Regions from separate parts of the Blautia sp. 1033sp1_1033st1_G9_1033SCRN_220408 genome, predicted to be linked through region 1. Evidence: predicted binding sites of a transcription regulator. Region 1 holds the regulator's gene; the other holds the start of a gene.

Evidence for each region. The regulator HrcA, encoded in region 1, represses chaperone genes, less so after heat shock. The targets are predictions, from matches to a motif close to TGTTAGCACTCNNNNNNNNNGAGTGCTAACA.
Region 2: the regulator HrcA is predicted to act here: its motif matches at 1,644-1,674, upstream of AB5916_RS04505 (Hsp20/alpha crystallin family protein).

The regions. Positions count from the first base shown of each region.
Region 1 covers NZ_JBFKZO010000005.1:138,605-142,840, forward strand. Annotated here, with positions in the region: gene uvrB (excinuclease ABC subunit UvrB) at 1-52, opposite strand, end outside; gene AB5916_RS05970 (ComEC/Rec2 family competence protein) at 669-1,571, opposite strand; gene hrcA (heat-inducible transcriptional repressor HrcA) at 1,784-2,824, shown strand; gene grpE (nucleotide exchange factor GrpE) at 2,850-3,497, shown strand; gene dnaK (molecular chaperone DnaK) at 3,514-4,236, shown strand, end outside.
Region 2 covers NZ_JBFKZO010000004.1:52,659-56,894, forward strand. Annotated here, with positions in the region: gene AB5916_RS04490 (serpin family protein) at 1-556, shown strand, start outside; gene AB5916_RS04495 (hypothetical protein) at 751-993, shown strand; gene AB5916_RS04500 (family 78 glycoside hydrolase catalytic domain) at 1,131-1,520, shown strand; gene AB5916_RS04505 (Hsp20/alpha crystallin family protein) at 1,817-2,284, shown strand; gene AB5916_RS04510 (exonuclease domain-containing protein) at 2,665-3,624, shown strand; gene AB5916_RS04515 (D-alanyl-D-alanine carboxypeptidase family protein) at 3,598-4,236, opposite strand, start outside.

The sequences.
Region 1 (4,236 bases):
GCGGCTGATCGCCGGTAGGTTTGTATTCGGAATGTAATTTGAAATGATCCATGGAAACACCTCTTTGTCAGAATCTATTTATGGGTGGACGTTACCGTCTGCGCTGTACTCTGTTTCCCGATTATAGCAGAAATACTTTTGAAAGTATAGGGATAATACTGATTATTTCTACTGCAACTACAGAGTAGGTTGCAATCTTCATCAGTATTTCAATCACAAGTAACCAGAGTGAAAGAAATTCAAAAGAGACTGCGTTTGCCGAAAGGAAAACCACAGATAAAATAGATAATAAACCTATGTAAGGAGGGATGAATCTCTTGAGATTTATGGAATTAAGCTATCCGGTGTGCTATATGGGCTTTTATGTGAGGAAGGCAGCTGTGAAAAGGCGACGGGTTTCGGAAATATCAGCGGTGCAGCAAAGAATACCATTCCAGGGGATTTAACCTCCATGAATCTGAAAGAAGTGGAAAATATTATAAAAGAACATGAAAATCAGGGATTTCACATAGAGATGGAGCGGTAAGCGTATATAAAACAAAAAATCAGGTATCATAGCCCAGGGCTTGGACTGCTGGGGCTGTTTTATACAAATGACCGGCAGGTGTAAACACATCTGACCGGTCATTTTGTGATCTTACAGGAAATCCCCAATCTTCCTGCAATTTTCAGTGAATGATAACGCTTCGCCTGGAACTGTTGTAGGTATATACCTGTCCGCCAAGTGCTTTTATATTTTGAAGATTCCGGGCTACTGCAGGATAAGTCCGGAGAAAAGCAGGGGCATCCACAAAAGTGATATCAGCACCGATATATTTATAGAAGGAATAACGACCTGTATTATTGCCGTGGTGCGGCGCCTGCAGAAAGGTGGATTTTAGTTGCTTCTTATATGTACTGATCAGCCGTCTGCCTACCTTTGTGAGAATATCTCCTGTGAACAGCATGCTGGTTTTCCTGCCGGATACTTTAAATACCAGGGAGGAACCATTGCAGATGTCTTTGGTGGTATTGGTAAGGGTGTTGCTGTAACCGTTGAAAAACTGAAATTTCAGTCCGGAAAAACGGAAGCTGTCACCAGCTCCTTTCCAGTGGATTTTGGAGGTGCCGCACATTAATTTCATAAACTGCTGAAACACAGGATATTCATCCCAGCTGTGTTTAAATTTACGGTAGCGACTGTCATTGATCTTAGGAGCGATCACTTTTCGAATCTGGATATCTCCTGGAGAAGAAAAGATTTTGATAAAAGCACCGGTATGATCCGGATGCGGGTGAGTGATGATCCACAGATCAACTTTGCTGCCCAGACTTTGGATGGTCTTACGGACAAAGGCCTCCTGATCTGTCCAGCCACCATCTACTACGATCAGTTTGCCGTTACTGCCCTTGATGGTATAGAACATGGACTGCTTTCCGGCATGGTCATCGCCGTACTGGGTAACGCGCCAGGTGACAGAAGCAGTGCCGGCTGAGCATGGAACAGCAGGAGAAAGAAATAAAGCCAGTAAAAGAGTCAGAAGCCCGATAGCCAGTCCTGTAAAATAGGTCAGATGTTTTTTATAATCCATTGTAGTGTTTTCCTTTTTTTATATTGCGTAACTATATTATAAGCCGTTTACAATCATTTCTCAATCAGGAAAAATCATCACCAAATTTTCACACAAATATTTTGTAAAAAATATTGACAAACTTTTACAACAGGTGTATCTTAAGACCATAGATGTTAGCACTCCATTATGTTGAGTGCTAACAAAACAGATGGAGAAAGGAGCAAACATTCATGGATGACGTATTAGATGAGCGCAAAAAGAAAATACTGAAAGCAATCATCAAAACATACATGGAAACAGGTGAGCCGGTAGGTTCCAGGACAATTTCCAAATATCCAGATCTGAATGTAAGTTCAGCAACCATCCGGAATGAGATGTCAGACCTGACCGATATGGGATATATCGTACAGCCTCATACATCTGCAGGAAGGATTCCATCTGACAAAGGCTATCGTCTCTATGTAGATGAACTGACCAGGGAAAAGGAATCAGAGATCGCAGAGATCCGTGAGATGATGATAGAGAACACGGATAAGATGGATAAAGTATTAAAGAAGGTTGCCAAGGTTTTGGCAGCCAATACTAATTATGCCACTATGATCACGGTTCCACAGTACAGCGGAAGCCGATTGAAATTCATTCAGCTTTCCAGAGTCAGTGAGCACCAGCTGATCGCAGTTGTTGTTTGTGAAGGCAATGTGATCCGCAATCAGATCATTGATCTGGACGAAGAGATGGATGACCAGACTATTCTGAAATTAAACCTTCTTCTGAATACCAACCTGAACGGAGTTCCTATCCAGGATATCAATCTTGGTATGATCGCCAGACTGAAGGAGCAGGCAGGAACCCACAGCGGTGTGGTAGCTACCGTGTTAGATGCAGTGGCAGCCACCATTCAGGTGGATGAGGAAGATTTGGAAGTATATACATCAGGAACCACCAATATTTTTAAATATCCGGAGCTGGCTGACAAGTCCAGAGCAAGCGAGCTGATCTCCACTTTCGAGGATAAGAAGGAATTGGCAGATATGGTTCGTGAGAGCATGGGTGATCAGGAAAGCACAGGTGTGCAGGTGTACATCGGTGATGAGGTTCCCATTCAGACCATGAAGGATTGCAGTGTTGTGACTGCCTCTTATGAGTTGGGCAATGGGATGCATGGAACCATCGGTATCATCGGACCTAAGCGTATGGATTATGAGAATGTTGTGGACAGCTTGAAGAAGCTTAAGGTTCATCTTGATGAAGCAGTAAATAAGAAAACATAGAAAGGCGGTTGACAGCGTGTCAGATATAAAGAAAGAAACCGAAGCTACAGAAGAAACAGTTGAGATTCCGGTGACTGACGGCAGCGAAGAAGAGACAGCAGCCGAGGCTGAGGATACAGAGAAAGAATCTTCCAAAGAAGAGGAAAAAGAAGTTCCAGAGGCTGAAGCATCAGAAGAGCCAGAAACAAAAGATGCCAAACCGGAAGAAAAGACAAAGACTTCTTTCTTCGGAAAAAAGAAAAAAGATAAATTTGAACAGCAGGTGGAAGAGCTTACCGATCGTTTAAAGAGAAGCATGGCTGAGTTTGATAATTTCCGTAAAAGAACGGAAAAGGAAAAGGCCAGCATGTATGTGATCGGGGCAAGAGATATTGTTGAAAAGATCCTGCCTGTTGTGGATAATTTTGAAAGAGGACTTGCACAGGCTCCAGAGGGAGATGCCTTTGCAGATGGCATGAAGATGATCTACAAACAGTTGATGACCGCTCTTGATGAGATGGGTGTTAAGGAGATCGAGGCCAAAGGCAAAGAGTTTGATCCGAACCTCCATAATGCAGTGATGCATGTAGAGGATGAAAATGCAGGTGCTAATGAAGTAGTAGAAGTATTCCAGAAGGGATATACCTATAAAGATTTTGTTGTAAGACACAGTATGGTTAAAGTTGCAAATTAATCAGGAGGGAATTATCATGAGTAAGATTATTGGTATTGATTTAGGTACTACAAACAGTTGTGTAGCAGTTATGGAAGGTGGAAAACCTACCGTTATTGCAAATACAGAAGGATCCAGAACAACACCGTCTGTTGTTGCATTTACAAAGACAGGTGAGCGTCTGGTAGGTGAGCCTGCAAAACGTCAGGCTGTAACAAATGCAGAAAAGACAATCTCTTCCATTAAGAGAGAGATGGGTACAGATTATCGTGTAAATATTGATGGTAAGAAATATTCTCCACAGGAGATTTCCGCTATGATCCTTCAGAAGCTGAAAAAAGATGCAGAAGGATACTTAGGTGAGCCTGTAACAGAAGCGGTGATCACAGTTCCAGCATATTTCAATGATGCACAGCGTCAGGCTACCAAGGATGCAGGTAAGATCGCAGGTCTTGATGTAAAACGTATTATCAACGAGCCTACAGCAGCAGCTCTTGCTTATGGTCTTGATAATGAAAAAGAGCAGAAGATCATGGTATATGACCTTGGCGGTGGTACATTTGATGTTTCTATCATTGAGATCGGCGATGGTGTTATCGAGGTTCTTTCCACAGCAGGTAATAACCGTCTTGGTGGTGATGACTTCGACCAGAGAATCACAGATTATATGCTTTCCGAGTTCAAGAAGAACGAGGGTGTTGATTTAAGCAACGATAAGATGGCACTTCAGAGACTGAAAGAAGCAGCTGAGAAAGCAAAG
Region 2 (4,236 bases), on a different contig from region 1:
AGAAGAAAGTTTTGGAAAAAAAGAAAAAACAAAATACATGACCTGTACAGGAGACAGGTATTATGAAAATGACAAGGCTACTGCTTTTGGCAGGGATTATGCCAACGGGCTAAGTTTCATAGGCATCCTGCCAAATGATGAAGGTGATTTCAACCTTGAGGATCTGGATATTGGCGGACTTCTGAAATCCAATCCAGAATATGATGAAGTTGATTGCAAGATGCCAAAACTTAACTTTGAGACGAGCACTGTTCTAAACGATATGCTCTCAAGCATGGGGCTGGACAATCTATTTTCCAGCAATTCTGATTTCTCCGGTATTGTAGACCAAAATGTAAATGTGGATACGATACTGCAGAAAACAAAACTGGAGTTGGATGAAAACGGCACGAAGGCAGCAGCAGTGACGGCAGTTACCATGGAATGTATGTCTGCCGCGGTGGAAAATGAACCGATTATCAAAACCGTGGAGCTTACTCGCCCATTTGCATTTCTGATCTATGACAGAAACAATGATGAAATTCTGTTCATTGGAAAAGTAATATCTATTTCCTGATACAAGCAAATATTCGATCAAGACTCTGGCCGCCCTTTCGTGGGATTTGACGCCCGGGTGCATATGAACCCCGACAGTATCTGCGGTGGTATTGGGCAGATTCCATCTTCTTCCATTAATCTTAGACTGTCAGTGAGAACCTTCTGGCTGATACCTTTCAAATCTTTTTTTGGAGAGAATACAGAAAAAATCCAATGGGACTTACAGAGAAAGCACCAAGATTTTCCTGGAAAATAGAATCGACAATCGATACAGATGCGCCGGAAATCACAGAAGGAAATGTTATTGTTAAAGATTTTGACAAAGCAGTATTAACAGCACAGGAGAATGAACCTGTTCGTATCACAGAGAAAATTGTGGGTAAAGAGTTGATTGTGACATCAAAAGGTGAAAAGTTTATCTCAGTCGAGAAGACTCCCACCTCTTTCAGGTGGTGAGTAACAGCAAGTTAGTCTTAGTGGGAGTCCAATCTCCGACTGAGATAAACGCTCCGCGAGGATGCACAGTGATTCTGCAAAGAATATGTCAGCTTACGCTGACCAGAATCACGCGCCAAGTCTCGCGGCTGCTCGACTTGAATGACTTCGGACAGATTGTGACTGGTGTTGTAGAGGTTCATGTGAAAGGCGAGAAAGGACAGAAGATTGTGCTCCGTCATGCAGAGGTACTGGACAAAGATGGAAACTTCTATCCGGAGACACTTCGTCAGGCAAAATCAATCGATACATTTATCTGTAATGGAGAAGAACAGATTTTTCGACCGCATTTTACATTCCATGGATTCCGTTATATCAGCGTAGAAGGAATGGAAGAATTTACAGCAGATCAGTTTTTCGCCTGTGTGATACCTTCTGATAGGGAAAAGACAGGTGATTTCCCCTGTTCTAATATAAAAGTAAATAAACTGCAAAGTAATATTATATGGAGTCAGAGAGATAACTTCCTTATTTTTCATGGCTTGTAGCGATAACAAATTCTTCATAAAAATTAGCACTCACCTCTTGATAATGGAAGTCGATTTTTGTCCTGTATTGTGTATCCCGGAAGTGCCCTTTAAAATCAAGGCTTCACAAAATCTTCACAAAATAATTAGCACTCACCTCTTGACAGTGCTAATAACATGTGTTATATTACACATAGAACAAAGGAAGAGGATAAAAAGAGAACAAAGAAATAGGTTCTATGAGATCCCAACAGATACCCGAGTTCCAAAGAAACAGGTAAACAACATAAATGTATAATAAAAAGGAGAGATGACTTATGTTAATGCCTAGCGTTTTTGGAGAAAACTTATTTGATGATTTCTTTAATGAATTTCCATTCTATTATGATGATAAAGCACTGAAAGATACAGAGAAGAAGCTGTATGGCAGGAAAGCTAATCACGTAATGAAGACAGATATCAGGGAATTGTCTAATGGCTATGAATTGATGGTAGATCTGCCCGGATTTACAAAGGATGAGATCAAGGCTTCTCTGGAGAATGGATATCTGACCATCAGTGCTGAGAAAGGTCTTGATAAGGATGAACAGGAGAAGGAAACCGGACGTTACATCCGTAAGGAACGTTATGCCGGAGCCTGCAGCAGAAGCTTCTATGTGGGTGAGGATGTAGACCAGGAGGATGTAAAAGCTGAATTTAAACATGGCATCCTGAAATTGTTCGTTCCGAAGAAGGAAGCAAAACCGGAAGTAGAAGAAAAGAAACATATCGCCATTGAAGGCTGATATTTTTAATATGGGGGTGTGCACCATTGGGTGCATGCCCTTTTTTTATAAAAACGTTCTGTGAGGATGCTCTCAGAGGAGAAGATCGCTTATAATAGATGTTGTGCTACTGTTCACACACCACTATCCCGCGAGGTGTTTTGGCATGAATATGCCAAAATTCCGAGACATACAAGCCAAAATTCCATTGCCGCAGGCAATCTGGAATGAATTTTGGCTACGTTGCTGTGAACGGAGTGAACAGTAACGATGTTGTACTGGCTTGAGGGCAAGCTTTAGGCACAGGGTTGACGGAATAGCTTTTTTGCTTTATTCTTTCCTTATTGATTTACGCGCAGAAGAGATGATAGAAACGGCAAAAGGAAAGATGGAATCATACCATGAATTATATTGTGTTTGATCTTGAATGGAATCAAAGCCCGGATGGGAAAAAATTTGAGAATGCAAGACTACCATTTGAGATTATTGAGATAGGGGCTGTAAAGCTTGATAAAGATAAAAATATCATAGACAGTTTTCAACGGTTGATCAAACCGCAGGTGTACAACTGGATCCATGACAGTATCCATGAGGTGATCCATGTAGATTATAAAGATTTGACAGATGGCCTGCCTTTTCCGCTGGCAGTGCGAGAATTTCTTCAATGGTGCGGAAAGGATTATGCCTTTTTTACCTGGGGCAATCAGGATGTTATGGAGCTGCAGCGCAATATGAAATATTATAATATGCTGTCACTGATCAAAGGTCCTGTTACTTATTATGATGTACAGAAGCTATACGGGATCTGTTATGAGGAAGATGGCGAGAGACGGGCACTGGAGACCGCAGTGCAGCAGCTGAAGATCAAAAGCCAGATGGAATTTCACAGGGCTGTTGCAGATGCATGTTATACAGCATATGTGCTTCAGTATATTGACGATAATTGCATCCGTCAGAATCCATCCCTGGACGTTTACCAGAATCCCAAGTCCAGAAAAGAAGAAGTTCATATGGAATATTCCATGTGGAATAAGTATGTTTCCAGGGAGTTCTTTTCCAGAGAGCGAGTGATGAAGGACAGGGAGGTTTTAAGCACCTGCTGTCCTGTGTGCCATTGTCCTGCCAGACGGAAGGTACGATGGTTCATGAATAATAATTCAAAGGTTTATTATTGCCTGGCAGTTTGCCAGGAACATGGAACTATAGAGGGAAAGATCCGTATACGGAGAACAGAAGAAGATAAATATTTTGCTGTGAAAACTCTATACCGGGTAGGTACAGAAGAGGCGGAGAAAATCCGTGAAAAACGGGATTCTCTCCGCCTGAAGCGACAGTTAAAAAGGAAGCAGGAGGTCCGATAGGACCTCTTTTTCATATTGTACACCCCATCCTACCAGCTGACCGTTATAATAATAGCTGCTGTTTAAAAGAAGAGGACCGGCAGCGTTGGAGCCTAAGATCTGCTGCTTTTCCAGGGCAGATACATCTGTTCCCTTGGGAACGGTAACATATATAGTTCTGGTATAGGGAAACGGGCAGGTATTGCCATTATTTTGAAGAATATATTTGTCGCAGGCAAGATCCGCAGTAACTACAGGGGTCTTATCCTGTTTCAGATTAATCTTCTCAAAATTGCCAAACCCATAATCCAGCAGGGATGCTGTATCAGACCAGCCACCGTTAATGGTACCCATAACCACCACCAGAAGGGTCATATTCCCCCGTTTGGCATAAGTAACAAGAGTATTTCCTGCTGCTTCCGTGTATCCGGTCTTGCCGCCAAGAACACCTTCATAAGCATAGTCACGGCCTTCCATCATTTTGTGATGGTTCAGGAGATAACGGGTTTCCTCGAACTTGTTGGTAGGAGGAATCTCGAAGATCTTCCGTGTAACGTATTTGCGGAACAGTGGATTGTACCAGGCTGCCCGTGAGATCTTAGCCATATCATTAGCAGTGGTAACATGATTCTC